DNA from 4 places in the Paenibacillus sp. FSL H3-0302 genome. Region 1 is predicted to be linked to each of the others. Evidence: riboswitches for the same ligand, from Rfam matches in the RefSeq annotation. Region 1 holds a riboswitch; each other region holds the start of a gene.
The links. Region 1 has a riboswitch for cobalamin ahead of MHH50_RS03875 (S-layer homology domain-containing protein). Riboswitches for the same ligand answer to the same signal wherever they lie in the genome.
Positions count from the first base shown of each region.

Region 2: it holds a riboswitch for cobalamin, as region 1 does, so the genes downstream of both, MHH50_RS02410 (anaerobic ribonucleoside triphosphate reductase) here and MHH50_RS03875 (S-layer homology domain-containing protein) in region 1, are expected to answer to the same signal.
Region 3: it holds a riboswitch for cobalamin, as region 1 does, so the genes downstream of both, metE (5-methyltetrahydropteroyltriglutamate--homocysteine S-methyltransferase) here and MHH50_RS03875 (S-layer homology domain-containing protein) in region 1, are expected to answer to the same signal.
Region 4: it holds a riboswitch for cobalamin, as region 1 does, so the genes downstream of both, MHH50_RS04540 (DUF4430 domain-containing protein) here and MHH50_RS03875 (S-layer homology domain-containing protein) in region 1, are expected to answer to the same signal.

Region 1 covers NZ_CP150284.1:892,566-898,062, reverse strand. Annotated here, with positions in the region: gene MHH50_RS03875 (S-layer homology domain-containing protein) at 1-2,705, opposite strand, end outside; cobalamin riboswitch at 2,868-3,069, opposite strand; gene MHH50_RS03870 (cellulase family glycosylhydrolase) at 3,411-5,132, shown strand; gene MHH50_RS03865 (transposase) at 5,202-5,495, opposite strand.
Region 2 covers NZ_CP150284.1:546,471-551,967, reverse strand. Annotated here, with positions in the region: gene MHH50_RS02435 (undecaprenyl-diphosphate phosphatase) at 38-841, opposite strand; gene MHH50_RS02430 (hypothetical protein) at 1,041-1,196, opposite strand; gene MHH50_RS02425 (hypothetical protein) at 1,658-1,825, opposite strand; tRNA gene MHH50_RS02420 (tRNA-Thr) at 2,060-2,131, opposite strand; gene MHH50_RS02415 (MTH1187 family thiamine-binding protein) at 2,225-2,533, opposite strand; cobalamin riboswitch at 2,912-3,147, shown strand; gene MHH50_RS02410 (anaerobic ribonucleoside triphosphate reductase) at 3,389-5,374, shown strand; gene nrdG (anaerobic ribonucleoside-triphosphate reductase activating protein) at 5,371-5,497, shown strand, end outside.
Region 3 covers NZ_CP150284.1:4,958,803-4,964,299, reverse strand. Annotated here, with positions in the region: gene MHH50_RS22100 (FtsX-like permease family protein) at 1-1,244, shown strand, start outside; gene MHH50_RS22095 (DedA family protein) at 1,262-1,885, shown strand; gene MHH50_RS22090 (undecaprenyl-diphosphate phosphatase) at 1,936-2,796, shown strand; cobalamin riboswitch at 2,896-3,102, shown strand; gene metE (5-methyltetrahydropteroyltriglutamate--homocysteine S-methyltransferase) at 3,257-5,497, shown strand, end outside.
Region 4 covers NZ_CP150284.1:1,061,264-1,066,760, reverse strand. Annotated here, with positions in the region: gene MHH50_RS04545 (methyl-accepting chemotaxis protein) at 1-217, opposite strand, end outside; gene MHH50_RS04540 (DUF4430 domain-containing protein) at 420-2,984, opposite strand; cobalamin riboswitch at 3,154-3,357, opposite strand; gene MHH50_RS04535 (hypothetical protein) at 3,485-5,497, opposite strand, start outside.

The sequences.
Region 1 (5,497 bases):
TCCACGGACAGGATTACATATGGTTTCGATGGAGTGGTTCCGCCACCATTGTTGCCACCATTGTTGCCGCCATTTCCTTCACCATTTCCGCTACCATTACCGTTACCACCGTCGCCGCCAGGTGTTTGTACTGCACTGGAAGCATACGCAATGTAGTCAGTGAAGTGATTGGTTTTTACAATTAAGTCATTTCCACTATCATAGGCATACTCAGACTTACCGCTTGCAAAACCTAAGTCATCACTTGCAAATTTTTGAATGGCATGAGGGGTGCCATTTTGAATATAAGCAGCTTCTTTTCCTTTAAGGTCCTTAAAGGTTAACGTAATAAATTGACTAAATTCTACTCTTGCACTACCACCCATGGAAAATGCTTGAAGAATGTTATCAAGCTTCTTGTCCCCAGGAATAATCTGATTCACACTATCTTTTAGTGCAGATTCTGCACCGGTTAAAGCTGAAATCAGTTCAATCGTTGAGGCATCCCCACTCGTAACTTTTGCACCCTTAGGAATGACTACAGATACGTTACCTTTTATGGCCTCTATCTGAGGAAGGTCGCTGTTACTTGGTAAATTGACACTAACCTTTGATTGATTTTCTTCTGAAATAGCTACTGTGATTTCTTTGTTGCTATCTCCAGCGCTGATCGGAACGATATAATCATTAGCGTCATTTGGGATTTCAACTTTCGGGTTCTCCCCAGAAGGTAACGGAAGTTCTTTCGGACCCTCTGGTTGCCCAGGCCCCGGTTCTTCTGGTTGTTCCAGTTGCACATCATTCATATCAAAGAGACGGTTGCTATGATTGATCAGACGATCATAGGACACAAGAGCATACGTACCTTGGTCCGTCGCCATATTGTCCACTTTGCCTGTGAGGATATGCTTAAATCCACCCTCAGGTGCAGCAAAGCTAAGTAATGCATCAATAAGCGAATTTCCACTTTTAACAAATCTAGCGTCAGTGTGCGGATCTACGCCTACACCAGTTAAGGCTACAATTACCTGCGAGATACTCTCGCTGCTAGTGCTTCCCCAGCTTGTAAATCCGCCTTGATTGTTTTGGTTATCGGACAGCCATTGGATGGCCCGATCCACGGCAGCTTTTACATCATCACGGGTTGCATAATAAGGTGCAAGAGCTTGCATCGCCATCGCAGTCATATCGACATCGGCTTTGGTTACGCCTAATGCCCAGCCACCAGCTTCTGCTGTACCTTTTTTAACCTCTTTATCTAAAATATACTGAACTAGTTTTTCTCTTGTGGTCTGTTCTGTAACTCCATCAACTACAGGAATCTCATAGTTATGGCTATCTAGCGCAATCAGAGCAAAAATCGGACCATTATTGCCTTGCTTTTGGATATATTGATAATCAGCGAGTGCTTTTCTCAGATCATATCCCGCAACATTTGTGATATCTTTTCCGATAGAGGTAAGTCCTAATATTGCTCTGGAATTCTCTGTGCTTTTATTGGCGTCGAGTTTTCCATCCTCTTTAATGATTGATCCTATTTTCGTTGCTACATTGTTGTAATAAAGATCGTAATAACCGTTAGGTACTGTATAGTTCGCCCGGGCCAGAGAAAGGATTGACCATTCTCCACTGCCTGTTCCAAACGTTGGATTCTTTACAGTATTTAAAATATAAGCAAGGTTTTTATCTAACTGTTGTTTGACGGCAACTGTAGTTTCCAGTTTGTAAGTAACCTGATAAGTTACATTTGTTTTGTTTCCAGCTCCGTCAAGAGCCGTTACAGTAATTGCATTACTGCCTGAATTCAGAGTAGCTTTGTACTCCCCATTTGCAGGTGATAAAGTAACTCCATTCAGCTTCACTTCTGGAGTAATGTCACTATATACATTGTCTGTGACAGCTACTTTGAAGCTTATTTCTTTATTGGATACTTCCTGTTTATCTTGTATGCCACTTACTGTAATAACAGGGGGTTCTATGTCTAATGCATTATTAAGACCGACAAGCGCATGATCTACACTTATTTGAGAGCTTGCCATGTTTTCGAGCACGGAATAGGCTTCATAAACTGCCGATTGCACTACTGGTCTGTCCAAAATAGTTTCTTTATTAGGGGCACTGTTAATCTCGGCGATTTCCGCAGTTAAAGCATCCTTATTGGCAAGTTGAACTGGGATTTCCCCCCAGCCGCCAAGATCAGAACCATAGCCATAAGTGGTGAACTGAGTTCGAATGATGTCACCGTCTTGAGGCTTATAATCGGTCATCCCAAACGGAGGAAACACATTATTTACTGCATACATCCAACCCGACATGGAGGTGTAGTCAAACTGACTTAACCACTCGGGGTCTGCTTTAGTGCCGACTGTATTCCCATCGACTGAAATCATATCTAAAATATATTGTGGAATATTGACTTCGCTTCTGCCACTATCTTTAACTTCTGATAAATAAAAACCACTATCTATATTTCCTAAATATCTATAATTCCCATCACCTAGCGCACGTGTTATTAAAGATGCGCCATTATCGCCTTCATAAATCGGAACTTTAATAGGTTCCTTAATATACCCTTGGCCTAAGGTGAATTTCTCTACGGATACAGATACATACCCTTTAAGGGTAGAGCTTGCTCCATCTGCTTGAGCCGGGATTACACTTGTAGAGAATGTCGTAATAAATACAGCTACAATAAGTAACCACGCTAAAAACTTATTTTTCTTCATTTTTCCATAACCCTTCCCTTCATACCTATGATAAAAAACAGAATAAACTTTCTCATAACCACAAAAAAACCACTCAACATAAACGTCAAGAGGTTAAGATAGTGAACCACAATAATAGCTGGCAAACACTATTCAAGCACCTCTCTATCGATCGTAGAGTTTGATGGTGTAACAGAAAAAGGCAGATATTCTGGCTCAAGTATCATCACCCTTGCTGCCTTCCCAGTTTCCCAGTGGCATTTTGCAAGGACTCCTCTTTCACAGCGGCGGGACCGCGCGGGATTCACACCCGCTTTCCATTTAACCAATCTATGATTGTACTTCCGCAACATTCATAGTTGGCACCTATTTCTAATTTTAAATTTTCATGCTTCATCATAACTAATATATATGCTTTTGTCATGTTATATTTCTTTTTTGTATAACGGGCAGCTAGAGATAATCCTATTGAATAACCAATTTCTACGAGTAGGGTTATTCAAATAATTTCTTTATCCAACTGTGGGGCAAATTAATTTAAATCACTAATTCTTATATGAATTTACCACAAATTAGTAAGGTACTCGCTAAGTGTATTCTATGTTAGGGTATATTCAGAAAGCGTTTACAAAATAAAACTGGAGGTGTTTGTGTTCATCTAACCACCGAGTACAGCGTCAACGCCAGGTCCAAGCATCCTAAATTTATCTCACAAAGGAGAATTCAATGACTACGCGAATCCAGAAATCCTTCTTATCATTGACACTTGTCACCGCTCTTCTGCTCTCTCTGTTCTCATCCATGGCCGCAGCTGCAACTAAGGACGAGCAACAAGCTAAGGCAGCGCCAAAGAGTAAGATCCAATCCTATGTAGACGAAATGCAGCCCGGATGGAACCTTGGCAATACTTTAGATGCTACAGGTGAGGATGAAACCTCCTGGGGCAATCCACGTGTGACCCAAGAACTTATTAAAAAGATCGCCGCTCAAGGCTATAAAAGCATTCGGATTCCTGTGACCTGGGATACTCACATGGGTGCGGCACCAGACTATACCCTAGAAAAGGCCTACCTCGACCGTGTGGAAGAAGTTGTCGGCTGGGCACTGGACGCCAAGCTTTATGTCATGATTAATGTCCATCATGATTCCTGGCTATGGGTAAGCCATATGGAAGAAAAACACGATGAAACGCTGGCGCGTTATAATTCAGCCTGGACTCAAATTGCCGATCGCTTCAAGGACAAACCCGATAAGCTGATGTTCGAGAGCATAAATGAACCTCGATTCACCGATGGTGGAAGTACGGACGAAGCAAAAATGGAGCAAATGCTTACTGAACTCAATAACTCCTTCTATCAAATCGTGCGGAAATCCGGTGGAAAAAACGACCTTCGCCCACTTGTATTGCCTTCACTAGAGTCTTCACCTACGCAAACAAGAATGGATCATCTCTATAAGACGATTACGGCTCTGAACGATCCAAATATTATTGCGACCGTTCACTTCTATGGCTTCTGGCCTTTTAGTGTGAACATTGCCGGCTACACCACGTTTGAAAAAGATACAAAAAACGATATCACTCAAACTTTTGATAACGTTTACAATACATTTGTAGCTAAAGGCATCCCTGTCATCGTCGGCGAATTTGGTTTATTAGGTTTCGATAAAGACACGGGTGTGATTGAACAGGGCGAGAAGCTTAAATTCTTTGAGTATCTGACTTATTATTTGAAAGAAAAGAAAATGACTTCCATGCTCTGGGATAACGGACAGCATTTCAACCGTAAAACTTATAAGTGGTCTGATCCTGAACTCCACAATGTATTAATGTCTGGTCTGAAGGAGCGTTCCTCCAGCACCGAAAGCGATTTGGTCTACCTAAAAAAAGGTGCACAAATCAAAGATACCAAGGTTAAGCTAAACCTGAACGGCAATAAGCTAACCACCATTAGTGCCAACGGAAAGTATCTGACCAAAGGTAAAGATTACACCTTAAATGGTGAGGAGCTCACCATCAAAGCCAGCCAACTCAAAAAGCTCACAGCTTCCCAAAAATACGGTGAAAATGCCGTGCTGACTCTGAAATTCAACAAGGGTGTTGCGTGGAGACTTAAGGTGATTGTGTATGACACAGCTAAATTAAGCGATGCAAAAGGCACGACTGAATCCTTTGCCATTCCGACCACCTTTAATGGTAACCAGCTTGCCACAATGGAAGCTGTATATACCGCTGGTGGCAATGCAGGTCCGCAGGACTGGACTCCATTTAAGGAATTCGGCAATACCTTCTCACCTTCTTATAACACTAAAGAAATCAAGCTGCTTCCCGCGTTCTTTAAAGATGTTAAAGACGGCGAGGTAATCCTGAAGTTCCACTTCTGGAATGGGGATATCATCACCTACAAGATCACGAAGAGCGGAACAAACGTTGTAGGAAAGTCCTCTTAACCCCCCGTCCTGTTAACAACACAAATAGGGGTGTCCTTCGCAGGAACATCCCTATTTGTATTGTACCGATCACATATAAACCTCGTCATACGAAATTATCATCAACCGATAAATTAAATAAACGCCAAGATAGGCTCCGGTAATAAGAAACATTGGATTTAAAAATATCGCATGGATCGAGGTCATAAATACAGCATGATCTCTTAATATTTCGTAAATTGCCAAGGCAGAAATATTTCCAAAGATAATCGTACTTAAGATCGAAACAACATTGAAAACTATACGCCACTTTATGGATTTCCCCTGTAACATCAGCATAACAATGGGAACAAGAATACTACCAAGTACGATTAGAAATTTCATCC
Region 2 (5,497 bases), 350 kb from region 1:
ATCCATTAAGGCTACAATTTTCTTTACATTTGCCTAATTACTGTATGACAATTAAATAGAAGAGAGCTGCTAAAACAAACCGGTATAGAGCAAACCACTCCAATCGAAGTCTCTTAATCAGTTTGATGAACGTCACTACTGCAATCATTGCCACAAGAAAGGATGTCGCAAAGCCAATTAACATTAGAAGCAAATCGTCAGAACTCAGCAAATCACGACTATCGTACAAATCCAACAAGCTTGCACCAAACATAACAGGCACAGAAATAAGGAATGTAAAATCTGCTGCGGCTTTTTGGCTAGTGCCAAGCAACAGGCCACCTGAAATCGTCGAACCTGATCTCGAAAATCCCGGCCATAACGCCAAGCATTGAAACAGACCAATTCCGAAAGCCTGTTTATAATTAATCCCATCGATAGTATCAGCGGTTTCAGTCCGCCTATTCCGCGCTGCAATGATCATCAACACGCCACCAACAACTAGACCTATCAAAACAGGGGTTGGGCCAAATAATTGGCTTTTTATTGTGTCCTTGAAGAGAAGATATAGGGTTAATGCTGGTAACATAGCCAAAATCATATGAATGACATTTAATCCTTTGCTTTTGGAAAAATCCATTCTAATCATATTAACCCCAATCTCCAAATACCTTTTCCAATAAAGAATTAAAACTGCCATCACTGCACCCAACTGAATAACAATTTTAAAAGTTATTGCAGCATCTCCCTCAAAGCTAAGCAAATCTCCTGCTAGAATAAGATGTCCAGTAGATGATACTGGTAAAAATTCAGTTAAGCCCTCTATTATGCCAAGTATTATTGCTTTAATTACATCAGTCATTAGCGCATTGTCCCCTTTCGGAAATAAAATCATTTAATTTCCAGTATAAGGGAGACACGTAAACTTCCCCATCGATTAACCTAACAATATTCAATTCAGAATGACATAATTGTCACATTGCTCATTATTCCAGTCTTAAGTAACTCCTTTATTAAACTATCCTTTCCTGTTAGCATAACAACAGTATCAAACATTAAATTCAACCTGTATCAATAAAAAATCCGTTAACCTTCTGAACTTGCTGCCCGTTATTTTGGATAATCAATTTCAGAGCATGCAGCAGATATGAATACCGAAACGTAACTTCCATTTGATCATTCTGCGGCTGCGTGCGCGTAGCCTCAATGACCATCATGATTCCAAAACGCTGAGAAACCACACAGAACCGCCACCCCAACCAAGAATAGGGGGGCTTTTTTTGGCAAAACACAAAATATTAAGTATAATGTTATTGTCGAAACGCTAAGGCGTCTGTACAGGATGGCTACCTGGCACTGATGATGGCAGGCCAAGCGCTTTATAAAGTTTTCTTTATGTGTATTTATACTTTAGGAGCGTGGTTATCTATGAAAATTAATATTACCGCACATTTTAACATTGATATTACTTTATCTCTTCATCTGTTAGCCGTAGCCAGTCTTGCTTATGAACTCAGTTCACTGACGAGCTCGTGAAATTCGAGCGAAAAGTATCTGTACTAAGACACCTTGTGGTGTCTTTTTTATTTTTATAGTAATTACCATCTAACCGATCTGCCCCCGCAAGAGAAAAGCAGCTTATGCTGCACCTCCGCCACATCCTTCATTCTGATTGCTGTCAGCTTGCGACACGCCTTCCATCTGCTCGACAGTGACCACTAGTCATACCGTTTTCATTAGCGATTTCGCGCCATGTCTTATCTTCCTTGATACGTTTCTCCAGAAGAACAGGGAACGGCAGGGGCTGTCCATCATATTCGACTTCAGGAAAGATTAGGCCATTCATCAATAAATATCACCCTGGATACTTATTCACATGTTCTCCCCAACTTGCAGGAAGCAGTGCCCCGATGTATCGGAGATTCTATTCTAGGAACCCGAAAAGAAGTGGAGAAAATTGACGAGACACCCACTTTACTCGGATAAAGGGTAGAAGAATGGAAGAAGTCAGGGGGATTTAACGAAAAATGGCACGGTCCCGGAATCCCGGAAAACCGCGCCATTGCGCCATTCTTAGATATGCTGGTGAAGGGAATTGAACCCCCGGCCTACGCATTACGAGTGCGTTGCTCTACCCCTGAGCTACACCAGCTTAACGCTGTTTTTCTGTCAAACAAAAAATATTATACAACTTTCAGCCAGAAACGCAAGCCTATTTCTCCCTGTTTTCCGCCCTCCTAAACTGCTAATCCACCTGTAGCTTACGCTCCACAGACTCTAACTTTCCACGGCTAGTAGAGGGTTTATCGCGGCGGTCGTCTATTTTAAGTGAAGTAGAGACACGTTCTGCACCTGCGGCAAAAGGAGACTCATGCAAAGCTTCTACCGCGGCAAAAATGCGTTGCAGAGGCCCTTCGATGATCGTACCCATAGACGTAAGTTCATAAGTAATCCCTTCTACTGTCTTCAGCACCCGCTGCATATCCGCAACATAGCTGCTAAGACTGGTACTGCCTGTTCCAATTGGAATAACTGTAACTTCAGCGATAGGCATGAGAATACCTCCTCGAAATTTTATAGTAGCTGTCTCCTTCCATTGTAACAATTCCACCGCTCTGTCACAAACTAAGCAAGATTATCCTCCCTTATCTCTTCTATTTCTTCTGATTACTCCAAAATATGACTTTGGGCTAAGAGTATTTTCTCATGAGCAAATTCTAGGGTCATCTGCACTATATTTATGGACTCTTTGTGGCATCTTTTCGGACAATTTATGAATCATTTCGCATCTCCCTGTGGATCAATTGTGGATTACTTATGGACAGCCTGTGGATCATTTGTGGAGTACTTTTGAAGAACCCGCTCCCCGCGCGGGTTTTCTAAAAAACTGTTTACAAACACAACATCTTGGGTTATTTTTATCTAACGACAACAAAATATAGTGGAGACAGGCGCTTTGATCCTTAACCGGATTTAGAGCTTAATAGGGAAGCGCGGTGAGAATCCGCTGCGGTCCCGCCACTGTAACCGGATGGCCTTCTTAAGCTTCTGGGAAGCTTGAGAATCCACATCTCCCGGCAAATGCCACTGAGGGTTAGGAACACCCTTGGGAAGGCGCCGAGAGATCCCACGGAAGCCAGGAGACCTACCTGTTTCGACGACACCAACTATTGATGCCTGCGAGGAACAGGGATGGTGTCCGCATGCGGTCATCTACGTAGAGACCTCTGCAAATATCCGTGTGGATATTTACATAACGCATCGGGCATTTTCTGCCATCCTCGGGTAGGGGATGCTTTTTTTATGTAATCTGAACAAATATACGACTGCTTATAGCAGTCCAACTTCTTATGGATATATGGATTTGATGATAGATGTTTTTCTTTTATACTGAGAGGAGAGCTGTACAATGACGTTGTTGGAGAGACAATTTAATGGAGTAGAAAATGCACGGGAAGTTCTTTTAGAAGAGCTCATTGATTTAGGCCGGGATATTATCGACAGTCGGGATATGGACCTATTGCGCGAGAATGCCAATTTGAATGGAGAGAGTTTCTCCGGTAAAATGAGCAAGTTCGGCAGTGAATATTCAAAATGGTACGCCCGCAATTTTACGATGCCGCCACAGCTAGTGCAGGCTATTGATGACAATGTCGTCTATGTGCATGATCTGGATCAATACGCGATTGGAACGACGAACTGTATTTTTATCCCGTTTGATAAACTTCTCCGTGAAGGTTTCAATACCGGCAACGGCAGCGTTCGTCCTCCGAACTCAATAATGACAGCTATGTCTCTGGTAGCGATTATTTTCCAATCCCAGCAAAATGCTCAATATGGTGGTGTATCCGCCAATAAACTCGATTACGATCTGGCACCTTATGTAACCAAATCCTTCGCCAAGCTGTTCCGCAAGGGTCTGGATTATTTTGAAGAAGGACAAGCTGACGAATCTTTGGGCGAGATTACGATGAGCCGGACCGATCTGGCGGAGTCATATCCAAGAGCGTTCCGTTTTGCACTAAAGGAAACCGAAATCGAAACCCTGCAAGCGGCTGAAAGTATGGTACATAATCTGAATACCATGTCCAGCCGATCCGGTGGACAAATACCGTTTACCAGCATCAACTACGGTACTTGTACTTCACCAGAAGGTCAGCTTGTGATCAGTTCTCTGCTAACCGCAACTATGAACGGACTTGGCAGCGGAGAAACACCAGTGTTCCCGATTCAAATCTTCAAATGCAAGCAAGGAATCAATCAACAGCAAGGCGATCCTAACTATGAACTGTTCCTAAAAGCAGCTGAATGTTCTGCGCGCAGACTATATCCAAACTTCGCTAATCTGGACGCTCCGCTCAACTTGCAGTATTATGATTCAAGTGATCCTGATACGGAGTTCGCTACAATGGGCTGCCGAACCCGAGTGCTCGGTGACCGTTTTGGGCGTAATCATTGCTCTGGGAAGGGCAACCTTTCCTTTAATACACTAAATCTGGTTCGGCTAGGTCTGGCACACGGCACAGTAACAGGCAGACGTACCGTCGCAGACGAAGCTGGCTTCTATGAAGATCTAAATCATTATATGGATATTGCGCTGGAAGGACTTCTCCATCGCTTCCACATCCAAACCGCACAAAAAGCTAAAGCTTCCGATTTCATGATGCGAGAAGGCGTTTGGGAAGGCGGCGAACATCTTGCACCCGATGACACTGTAGGCGATCTGCTGAAGCATGGCAGTCTGTCTCTTGGCTTCATCGGTATGGCGGAATGTATGAAAGCTATGTACGGCAAACACCATGGCGAGGATATGGAAGTTCATGCCAAGGCGCTGGCTATCGTGCGTCATATGCGGGACTATTGCGATCGGAAAAGTGAGGAACTGGATCTTAACATCACCCTGTTCGCTACTCCAGCAGAAGGTTTGTCCGGTAAATTCACCAAAGTTGACCGCAAGGTACTGGGTTCCATTCCGGGCGTAACCGACCGTGAATATTATACGAACTCTTTTCACATCCCTGTATACTTCGATCTGGGTGCTGCTCAGAAGATCAGCTTGGAAGCTCCTTTCCATGAATACTGCAATGCCGGGGCTATTTCTTATGTCGAATTAAACGGCAATGCCCGCAACAACCCATCGGCTTTTATCAAAATCATTAAATATGCGCTCGAACAACAGGTCAGTTATTTCAGCATTAACCATCCGATTGACCGCTGCTCCAGCTGTGGATACGAAGGCGTAATTGGGACAAACTGTCCTTCCTGCAACGCAAATGAGAATGATGTGCACATCCGCCGTTTGCGCAGAGTTACAGGTTATTTAACCGGCGACTATCAGACCCGCTTTAATGCCGCCAAACAAGCTGAAGTTCGGGATCGCGTTAAGCATCTATGAATATTTGCGGTTACTATCCGGAGTCGATTAACGAGGGAGAGGGCATGCGGGCCGTCCTCTTTCTCAGCGGCTGCCGCCATCGTTGCCCGGGATGTTTTAATCCCGAGACATGGAACTTTAAAT
Region 3 (5,497 bases), 2.8 Mb from region 1:
GGACGTATCTCTTTTATACCCAGCTAAGTATTTGTTTGGTTAAGCTGCTTAAGGACATTCGGCACTTGTATTGGCATCGTACGAATATCATCACTTTATCCGGTTTGTCCTACCGCTGGAAAGAGAATGGCCGAATGTTTTTTATGGTGACGATTGTATCCGCAGTCTCCTTCACTTCCGTAGGGGTATTTGCATCGATACATACACTTTCCAGAGAACTGAAATTGGATTATCCCGCAGCAGTGGGTTATGTAGCCAAAGGAAATCAGACGGGTGTACCCTTTGATCAGCATCTGAACGAAATTAAGGAAGAGCTCAAGACGCACGAACTCCCTTATGAGGCGCTTAGTATCCCGATTAAATATGCTGAGGTTGAAGCTCAGACTGGACCCGATCGCACTTTACGCCTTCCCTTGATTGCTTTCAGTGATTATAATCTCGCCCTGCAACGTGCAGGGTTCCCAACAGATGAGCGTGCTCTGGTGGGCAACGAAGGTCTGGTGATGATTGGTTCACAGCGGGATCGCAGTTTAACAGAAGGCAGAGTAAAAGCGGTCTATTCCTTGCAGCAAGGACTTGCCATTAAAGAAATAGGTTATACCGAGCAAGTTCCCATCGCCGAATATTTATTGCCGGAGCTGGATGGTAGAGATGGCGGGGATTTTAGTGGTGTCGTGATCAGTGATGAGCTCTACAGCGCTATTGATCCCGTGCAGACGGATCTTTATACAGGTTTTTATGTAGAGGATTTTCCACAGACGGTAGGTATCGCTGCTGATCTTGCCCATAAAGGCAAACAGTCCTATGAAAGTGATTCTCCGTATGCGATTGTGATCAGCGGCACGCTGTTTGAGCTTCAGAAAACATTGTATAACACAATGCTTTTTGCTTCCTTGCTGGTGGGTACTGTCTTTTTTATCGCGGCAGGCAGCTTTCTTTACTTCCGGTTATATACCGATCTTGATCATGATCGCAATCAATATTCCACTTTGTCCAAGATGGGACTTACGGATAAAGAACTCAATCGAATAGTTACGATTCAGCTGTCTTTGTTGTTTTTTGTGCCGGTCGGAATAGCTATTTTACACAGTGTGTTTGCCTTTATTGCGCTTCAACGGTTGTTCTACTTATCTATCGCAACGGAGACAGGCGCGGTGTTACTCGGATATTTGGCTGTTCAAGGACTATACTTCTTTTTTATTCGCAGCCGCTATTTACGCAACCTGAAGAAGAACTTGATATGAGAAATGGGGGTAACAAGATGCAAGCATGGATTACAGATTTTATGGAGCAGTTTGGTTACTTCGGTATTTTTCTGATGCTGGCCTTTGAAAATATATTTCCACCAATTCCTTCAGAAGTGATCCTGCCCTTTGGAGGATTTATGACGACTACGACGAGCTTGACGATCCCTGGTGTAATCATTGCTGCCACGGCTGGTTCACTACTGGGTGCAGTAATTCTCTATTATATTGGCCGATTATTGGATGTGAGCCGGTTAGAGAAACTGGTTGAACGCTGGGGTAGCCTAATTAGGGTCAGTAAAAAAGATATCCACAAGGCTGACGCCTGGTTTGATAAATATGGCTACTGGACTGTATTGTTTTGTCGGATGGTTCCGCTGGTCCGCAGTCTGATTTCGATTCCGGCGGGAATGTCGGGCATGAAATTTGGAGTATTTATGATCTTCACAACGATTGGCACATTGGGATGGAATTTGCTGCTTGTGCTTATTGGCGCGGCTTTAGGAGAATCCTGGGAAGACATTGCTATGTACATGGACGTGTACTCCAATGTAGTCTATGTACTAATTGCTGGCGGATTAGTTATTCTTGGGTTTCTGTACTTCCGCAAACGCAGCCGGAGAATGAACACTGAGGGCTAAGCGGGTAGTGGACTGATAATAGAAATGACTATTAAAAAGGAGGGAAACACATGGAGCTATTAACGATTATTAAAGCCATTATTTTGGGGCTTGTTGAAGGTTTAACCGAATTTGCTCCAGTATCCTCCACGGGTCATATGATTATTGTTGATGATATGTGGCTGAAATCACAGGAGTTATTTGGACAATATACGGCAAATACCTTCAAAGTAGTTATTCAACTGGGTTCAATATTAGCGGTTGTTGTGATCTTTAGAAATCGGTTCATTGATTTGTTAGGCTTAAAGCGTTTCAGCCGTAAGCAGTTGGATCCTGTAACAGAGGAGCTACCGCAGTTGGAGCAGGGCGGGCATCTCAAGCTGACTCAGGTTCTGGTAGGGTTAGTGCCTGCAGGTGTGTTAGGTGTTCTGTTTAATGATTATATTGATGAGCATTTATTCTCTACCTCAACAGTGTTAATTGGTCTAGTGATTGGGGCTATATTAATGATTATTGCCGATCTGTTTGGGCCGAAGAAGATCAGAACTGAGAGTGTAGATCAGATTACATACAAACAGGCACTTGGTGTAGGTCTTGTACAGTGTTTTTCGTTATGGCCTGGATTTTCACGCTCGGGCTCGACGATTTCTGGTGGAGTACTCCTCGGGATGAGCCATCGTGCCGCTGCTGATTTTACGTTTATTATGGCAGTACCCATCATGGCAGGTGCCAGTCTGTTGTCACTGATGAAAAACTGGCAATATTTCACCATGGACGCGTTGCCGTTTTTTATTGCAGGCTTTATTAGTGCCTTCCTATTTGCGCTGTTATCGATGCGTTTCTTCTTAAAACTGATCAATCGTATCAAGCTCTTACCGTTTGCTATATACCGTATAATTCTTGCTGCTGTAGTATATTTCGTATTTTTCTAAGTCCGTTATAAGGAATCGATATAACAGAAGCCCCAGTAATCTATTGCAGATTGCTGGGGCTTTCACGTATGATGACATCAGATTAAGACACTCAAATGATGAATGATATCGGAGACAGGTGCTGACCGGAAAATAGTAATTCGGTAGGCTTAATAGGGAAATTCGGTTCGAAGCCGATGCGGTCCCGCCACTGTAACGGAAGAATCTCGAGCAACAGAGGTCACTGGCAATTTACTACTGCTGGGAAGACTGCTCAAGATGTTGACGCCGCTAGCCAGGAGACCTGCCTGTTTCAACAGCACTGCTTCACCTACGGAAGATAGGGAGGTGTTAGACGTTAACCATGGGTATATCATGGGCGTCTTTCCCTTTGACTTTTTTAGGGAAGGGCGCTCTTTTTTATAGGAAAGCAAGTAGCTTTGGAGTTTGAAATAAGAGATGGAAGAGGGAGTGTATCGAGATGACGAATAAAGTAAAAGTAAGCAATCTTGGATATCCGAGAATCGGAAAGAACCGCGAGTGGAAAAAGTCACTGGAAGCCTACTGGCAGGGGAAAATAAATGAGGAGCAATTCCGCTCCGAAATGGCAGCAATTCAGCTGCAGCATTTGAAGACCCAGCAAGAGGCAGGAATTGAGCTTATTCCGGTAAATGATTTTACTTTTTATGACCATGTGTTGGATACGGCTGTTATGTTTGGAATTGTACCTCCACGGTACACGTATGATGGCGGCGACATCGGGCTTGATCTTTATTTTGCAATGGCCCGTGGTAATGCTGAGGCTACTGCCTGTGAGATGACCAAATGGTTCAATACGAACTATCACTATATCGTTCCAGAGATCGGCACACAAACACCACGCCTGACTGAAAATAAACCTCTAGCGGCTTATCGTTTTGCTAAATCGCAGGCAGGGATTGAAGGTAAACCGGTACTTTTAGGTCTGTATACCTTCCTTAAGCTGTCCAAAGGTTACGCAGCGGCAGATATCGCCAAGATTGCTGCACGTTTTGTTCCAGTCTATGTTCAACTGCTACAGGAACTGAAGCAAGAAGGGGTAAGCTGGGTACAAATCGATGAGCCAGCGATTGTTACAGGCATAAGTAAAGAAGAATTAACACTGCTTAACTCGATATACACAGAAATTGCCGGCTCCGTGCCGGGCTTGAATATTATTTTACAGACGTATTTTGAAGCTGCTGAACCGTTGGAAGCACTGCTAGAGTTGCCTGTTCAAGGCTTGGGTCTTGACTTTGTGCACGATGGTGGAGCAAATCTGGCTTCTATCGAACGTCTTGGCTGGCCGAAGGACAAATGGCTGGGTGCCGGAATTATTGATGGACGGAACATCTGGCGTTCCGATTTAGACGCTAAGCTGCAACTGGTAGAAAAGCTCAGTGTTCATGTGCCGCTTGATCGTCTTATTCTTCAGCCTTCTTGCAGTCTGCTGCATGTCCCAGTCACCGTTCAAGGTGAGGTGAAGCTGAAGGCGACAGTTAAGAATGCGTTAGCTTTTGCCGATGAGAAGCTTGCAGAGCTTAGTCTGCTCGGAGCAGCCCTCGCAGATAAAGGAGAAGCTTCTAAAGCAGCGCTGGCCGCTAGTCGTGAAGCTATTGCAGCATTCCGCGCACTACCTGAGCGTGGCCGTAAGGATGTGGCGGAGCAAGTGCTTGCACTTGCAGCTTTGCCTGACCAACGCAGTTTGCCTTTTGCTGAACGCTTAAAGGTGCAGCAAGAGAAATGGCAGCTTCCACTTCTGCCAACCACTACAATTGGTAGCTTCCCACAGACAGTAGAAGTGCGTCAGGCGAGATTGAAATGGCGTAAAGGGGTCTGGAATCAGGAGCGTTATGATGGATTTGTTCGTGAGCAGATCGCGGATGCAATTACCTTCCAAGAAAAGCTAGGTCTGGATGTTCTGGTCCACGGTGAGTTCGAGCGTACAGATATGGTGGAGTTTTTCGGAGAAAAGCTGGACGGATACTTGTTTACTAGTAATGGCTGGGTTCAATCCTACGGTTCCCGTTGCGTTAAGCCACCGGTGATCTACGCGGATGTTGCATTTATACAGCCTATGACTGTTAAAGAAAGTGTCTATGCACAATCGTTGACGAAGCTTCCGGTTAAAGGAATGTTGACGGGTCCTGTAACTATCCTCAATTGGTCATTTGTACGTGATGATCTCAGCCGGGAAGAGGTAGCCAATCAAATTGCTCTTGCCCTTCGCCATGAAGTAAAAGCGCTAGAAGATGCAGGCATCGAAATGATTCAAGTGGATGAGCCGGCTATACGTGAAGGACTTCCGCTTAAGGCAGAAGACCGTGAGCATTACCTGAACTGGGCAGTGAAGTCGTTCCGCGTTGCTACGAACCATGTGAAGGCTACGACACAAATTCATACGCATATGTGCTATAGCGAATTCAATGACATGATCGATTCCATATCGGCTATGGATGCTGATGTAATCTCCATTGAGACTTCACGTAGCCATGGGGAGCTGATTATCAGCTTTGAGGAGCAGGCCTATGATAAAGGAATTGGTCTTGGAGTGTATGACATCCATAGTCCGAGGGTTCCGGCTGTAGAAGAAATGACGGCGAATATCGATCGTGCGCTGCGGGTGCTGGACCCTGAACAGTTCTGGATTAATCCGGATTGCGGTCTGAAAACACGTGGCTGGCAGGAGACAGAGGATGCACTA
Region 4 (5,497 bases), 170 kb from region 1:
TAATCAAACGCTCCAAAAGATAGGATTCAATAGCCCTATTATTCGTACGCATCTGCCCTACGTAAGAAACAGGCAATAAATTTTCATTATATGTCTCATTTGTCTTTTCGGCCATTTTGTTCATTGTGATGATGCCTATGCCCCCTACAGCATTCACCATAATTACTGCGAATACCAAAAGCAGCCCTATTTTGTATTTCACTTTCAAATTTTTCATCTACACTCCGCCTTCACATTATCTTATGATCTATCTATTTTTATCGGTCGGAAGGGCTAAGAGTTTGATGATTTTTAAAATATTGTGTCGAATAAAAGTATATATTGTCATAAAACGACTTTCCTCAAATAAAAAAAGGCGGGCACCCGATCCGCTATTACTCCGAATCCATGTGTGCCCGCCTAATCAAACTTCCTCTTCCTTATTCTCCAGAGGTATAGTACCAGTACAAAGTATCACCGTTCTGCAAAATATAACTGTCTGCACTGATGCTTGGATCCGCATCCCGGTTCGTTTTATACTTCCATCCGCTGCTTGGGCCTCCATCAAATTCAGCCAACCCGTCAATAGATTTCACGTAGATGCTTCCAGCGTTGCCGGATGATACTACCTTAGTCCCTAATTGACTGACTAGTAAGCTATAAGCCGTTTCGCCCTCTTTTAGAGCTACTGTTGTACTGGCTAGGATGGTTCCTCTCCGGCTATCTCCAATCACTGAGAGGGTAGCGGTAGCTTTTGCTGGAGCAATAACAGACGATCCGACAGTCAGAGACTGAGTATAACGCGCTACGCTCGGTACGCTATCTTTAGCATAACCGGTAACAGTTATTGTATAGCTATTTGCTGGGAGACCCCCATCAACAATAGCCACACCTTGTTCATTCGTGATTACCTTCTTATCACCAATCGAAACCTGCACACCTGCAGCTGGTGAGGTAACCGGATCAGAAGTGAAGCTTTCCTGATCCCACACCCACTTTTTCTGTGAAACCTTTACAGTAAAAGCTTCATTAGCTTTTGGCTGTGATGGGGTAAGCACCACAGCATCTACAACCTGTGTATTTTCTCCTGCATAATAGACAAGCACACGATCGGATTCCTGTAGTTCGAACGCATCCATACCCACACTTGGATATATCCACTCCCCGCCGCGTGATACCACGAAGCTCCACCATCCGTCGTAAGTACCTTGCGAAACTCCATGGATACCTGATACAAAGTTGCCATAAGACGATTTGGTGATATCCACTTTAAAATCATCGGTAGACCCTAGTTGTTGCAACGCTTCAAGGGCATTGGAGGCTTTCAAAGTCCCCTCACTAATCAACCCTTCCGGGCCTTCAACGGTTAGCGAAGCTGTTACATTCTTAGAAATCACTTTTAGAGCTTTTGTATATTTAGCAATCGTTGGGGCTTTGCCTTCACGGTAGCCAGTTACAGTCAGTGTATAGTCACCTGCGGGCATATTTCCTGAGAATACGGCCTCACCTTTAGTATTCGTCGTTACCGTCTGAGCTCCAATTTGGACCTGAACACCCGCAGCTTTTGCAGTTACAGGAGAGGAAGTGTTCGTAGCAGCGTCCCATTTCCACGTCTTACTAGTTACAGTGACGGTAAAGGAATCGCCCTCTTTAAGATTTGCTTTGGAAAGCGTAACGGAATCCACAAGCTTAGTGTCATCTCCGGCATAATAAATCAGTACCTGATCTGAATCTTTAAGTACAAAATCACTCATGCCTACATCGGGATTAATCCATTTTCCGTCACGTGATACAACGTACATCCATCCGTCATAACCACCAAAGCTTCCAGCAGCAATACTTCCGATGCCAGTCACATAACTGCCCGAAGGATTTGTGATCGGCAAGTTCGTTTGAAGCGCCAGCTTCTCTAACGCTCCAAGTGCGTTGCCAGCATAGGCGTACCCTTGTGCCAACGTGGCCTGTGGTCCCTCAATCGTTACTGGAGCGTAGATGAGTGAGCTCTGAATGGAGGATTTGGAAAAATCGTATAGCTTACTGTTGCTTCCTTTATATAGCAAATTATAGGCAACCAGCGCCTGAAGCCCTTGCTCTGTCGCCAGAATATTACTGCTTCCACCACGGCTATGGGTGAAGCTACCATCAGCTAGACGATAGCTAAGCAGGTTCTCCATTAGATCCACTTTGTTTTTGGTGTATTCTAATCCACTAGGATCAACTCCGAAGGAGGTGAGTCCAAGGATTGCTTGTGCGCTACTTTCAGCACTGTCACCGTAACCCCCATGGCTATCTTGAGCTGTAGATAACCAAGCTACGGCTTGTAGCCCTGCTAAGTAGGCTTCGGGATTATTTTTATGTGCCGCCAGAGCCGTCAAGGTTATCGCTGTCATATCAGGCTCACTTGCACCTGAGGTTAGTGCAAAGCCCCCATCCGGATTCTGTTTGGAGAGAATCTCCGTAAGGAGCTTATCCGCCGTCCATTTCGCGTCACTTGGGATATTATATTTACCAGAATCCAGCGCAAGTAAAGCATATACCGGATTATTAAGCGTCTGTTCACTGAGCTTGCTATTATTATAGATTTTCTCAATCAGATTATAGCCAGGAGTCGTTCCGTTACCAGCAAAGCTAGTAGGATCTGCACCAATCGCTCTCACTGCGAGCACGATTCGAGCATAATCGGTTACATTGGTGAAATCGCCAGCTGCATCCTTTACTTTTTTCTCAAGCTCTGAAAGGTAACTAGCCGGCAGCTTGTACCCTGCTTGCGCTAATCCAATGGCTTGCCAATCCGATTGCACGCCACCTTTCAAGAGATATTCCGCAGCCGCATAAGTCGCATCCGCAACATTAATCCGCTCCGCGGCAGTTGCCTCCAGACCGGCGCCAGCGCCCGCTTCTGCAAATATTTGTCCCGCCGGAGCAAGAGATGTTCCTAGAATTGAAATGACCATGAATAAGGCCAGCCCAAGTGCTACAAACTTGGAAGACATGATTTTCTTCATTGTTTAACCTCTTTCTGTATAAGAATGGGTACTGCCGGGAATAAGACGCATAACATAAAGACCGCCCCTTTGGAGGGCGGTCAGGGAAGATTACAAATTGAGGCTGCGGCGCTTGCTTCCTGCCAACAGTCCATCTGTATATGTTCCACATTCTTACCCCACGAAGAATAGAAACGCTCACGAAAAAGGCAGGTCTCCTGGCTAATGCTTCATCGCTGTTCTTCACCTTCCCACCCTACCTTCGGGGCAGTGGCTTATAGAAGAAACGCTCCGCACATACAGTGGCGGGACCGCGCCGGACTCTTGCACCGGACTTCCCTTTTAAGCAGACGACTAGATTGATAGAGTCTGCACCTTTTCCAGTATGTAGTATCTTATTTTGACATCCATAATCATATCTATTAATACATAGCATGTCTATAGAAAAGCTTAGTATGGGCAGCAAAAAAATGAACAGCAATACGCCACCTTCCGGTAGTTATTGCTGTTCAGAAAGCTTGTTATTCGACTGTTCCATCCGGACTTGCAGTCGGGGAGGGTTCAGCACTTGAATCAGAAGCTGGTGGAATATTAGGATCGGGATCTACGATCAATGTAAATCTTCCGGCTTTGATCATACTTTTCTCTAGAATTGTCGCTCCAGACTCCAATGTAACCTCAACCTGATAGGAAGGTTGTTCACCTTCAGTCACAGCTGTTGCGGAAGGTAACCCAGTGCTGTTCTCAGTATCAGAGGAAGGCGTAGTGGACGGAGAAGCATCAGCTACAGCGTTAGTAGAGTCTGCACCTTCTGCTGTTCCTCCAGTAGTGCCAGCGGCATCTGACTCGTCAGCAGCGTTTCCCTCATCCGTCCCATCCGTTGACGGCACTGGACAAGTCCCATTTGTAGCAGCGACCTTAAAGCTTTTATCTATCTTTGTAGACGAAGACATTAAACTAACCTCAGTCGGTTTAAACTGCACACAGTCATCTGCACTTGCGAAGGTGAACACCAATATGCTGCTCCCCTTATCTCCTTCGACGCTCTGATCCTTCAAGTATACTGAAGCCGGAGGCAGCATATTGCCTGCACTCTGAACAGGGGTCGGCTCAGGGCTTGTCCCCGGCAGAGCCGTCTTCGTATCATCCGGACGCAGCATACTGAATACGATAATTGCAATAATCACCAGAATACCCGTAATGGAGCCGGAGATTAAGAGTCGAAATCGGCTGCGGCTGATCCAGCGCGCCAGCGGGGAAGCCAGTTGGGAGCGGGCTTCATTGTACACATTTTGCAGAGCAGGCCGAGCTGCCGCGACATAGTTCTTTCGGAATTCCCGATTCTTGAACGCTTCACGATCACTGCTCAGGAAATACTTCAGAATCGCCTTACGGTAACCCGGTTGCAGCTTTTTATTCGAAACCGTAAATAAAGGATTGCCTTGCGACCAAGCAAAAAACCGATAGATGATTTCTTTGTCGGAACCGGCTTTACGCTTTAACAGCTCCAGAAGCGCATCGTAATCCAGCGGACCCCCTTCACGCTGAGTTGTATAGTAAAAGGCTAGCGGAAGCCGTTCAAAGGGTTCCAGAACACGCGCCTCTTTTAGCAAACGACGACCCAGTAGCTGCACATCGTCTAGTTCCTGCGGAGACAATCCTGTAAAAATCTCCTCATTCGGCTTCTCTTCACCAAACCAGCGGTAAGCGGCACGCAGCGCATTCTCTTTCTGCTTGCTAATCCTATCCAGTGGCGGCTGCCAATCGACAACATTACCATACCGTAAAAAAACTACCTCCAGAAGCTCCTCCTGCGTCATATCAGAAAGCGATAAGCGGTTCAGTAAGAATCTATCTGCTGAAGCAGCAAGATCCTGCATTAGGGAGAGTGCCTTAGGAGCAACTCCTGTTCCTTTGCGGCGATCTTTTTCTGCCTTATCTACAATTTCATGAATTTCCGCCACAGAAGCCACCGGATCATGCTCCAGCTGGAGCTTTTCTAGCAAATAATCCTTCACAGCATTTTGAGCAAAAGACTGCTCTAACGCCACTGGCAGGAACCGCCCCCAATGGAGCACAAAGCTCAGAATATCCGCAGATCTGGACGCCGCAGCTAGTCTTGATTCCATATAAGGCTCAAGTAGCTGCTTACGGAAATAAGTTTCAGACATCACGCGCTGGAAGTAAGCTGCACTTAACTCATCATTACTCTCAATGATCCCGTAAGCAGCACTCAAAATATCCTTGCGGCCCGCTTCCACACTATGAAGCATCCCATTGATGAAATAATCCACGATTCTGACCCTGTAATTGTGATCCTTAAGTACAAAATACTCTTTAAAGCATTCCATAATCGCCGGATCTGGCACATTTCTTTGCCGAATCAGATCAAATTCCCGGTCAAACCGTTCTAAGAAAATATCATTCAAGCGGATTCTAGAATGAATTGCACCGTCTGGTTTAAGGTAAGAAAGCAAACCACTTAGCACCGCACTCTTGTTTTCCGTATATAAATGCTCGTTCCCTTGCTCAAT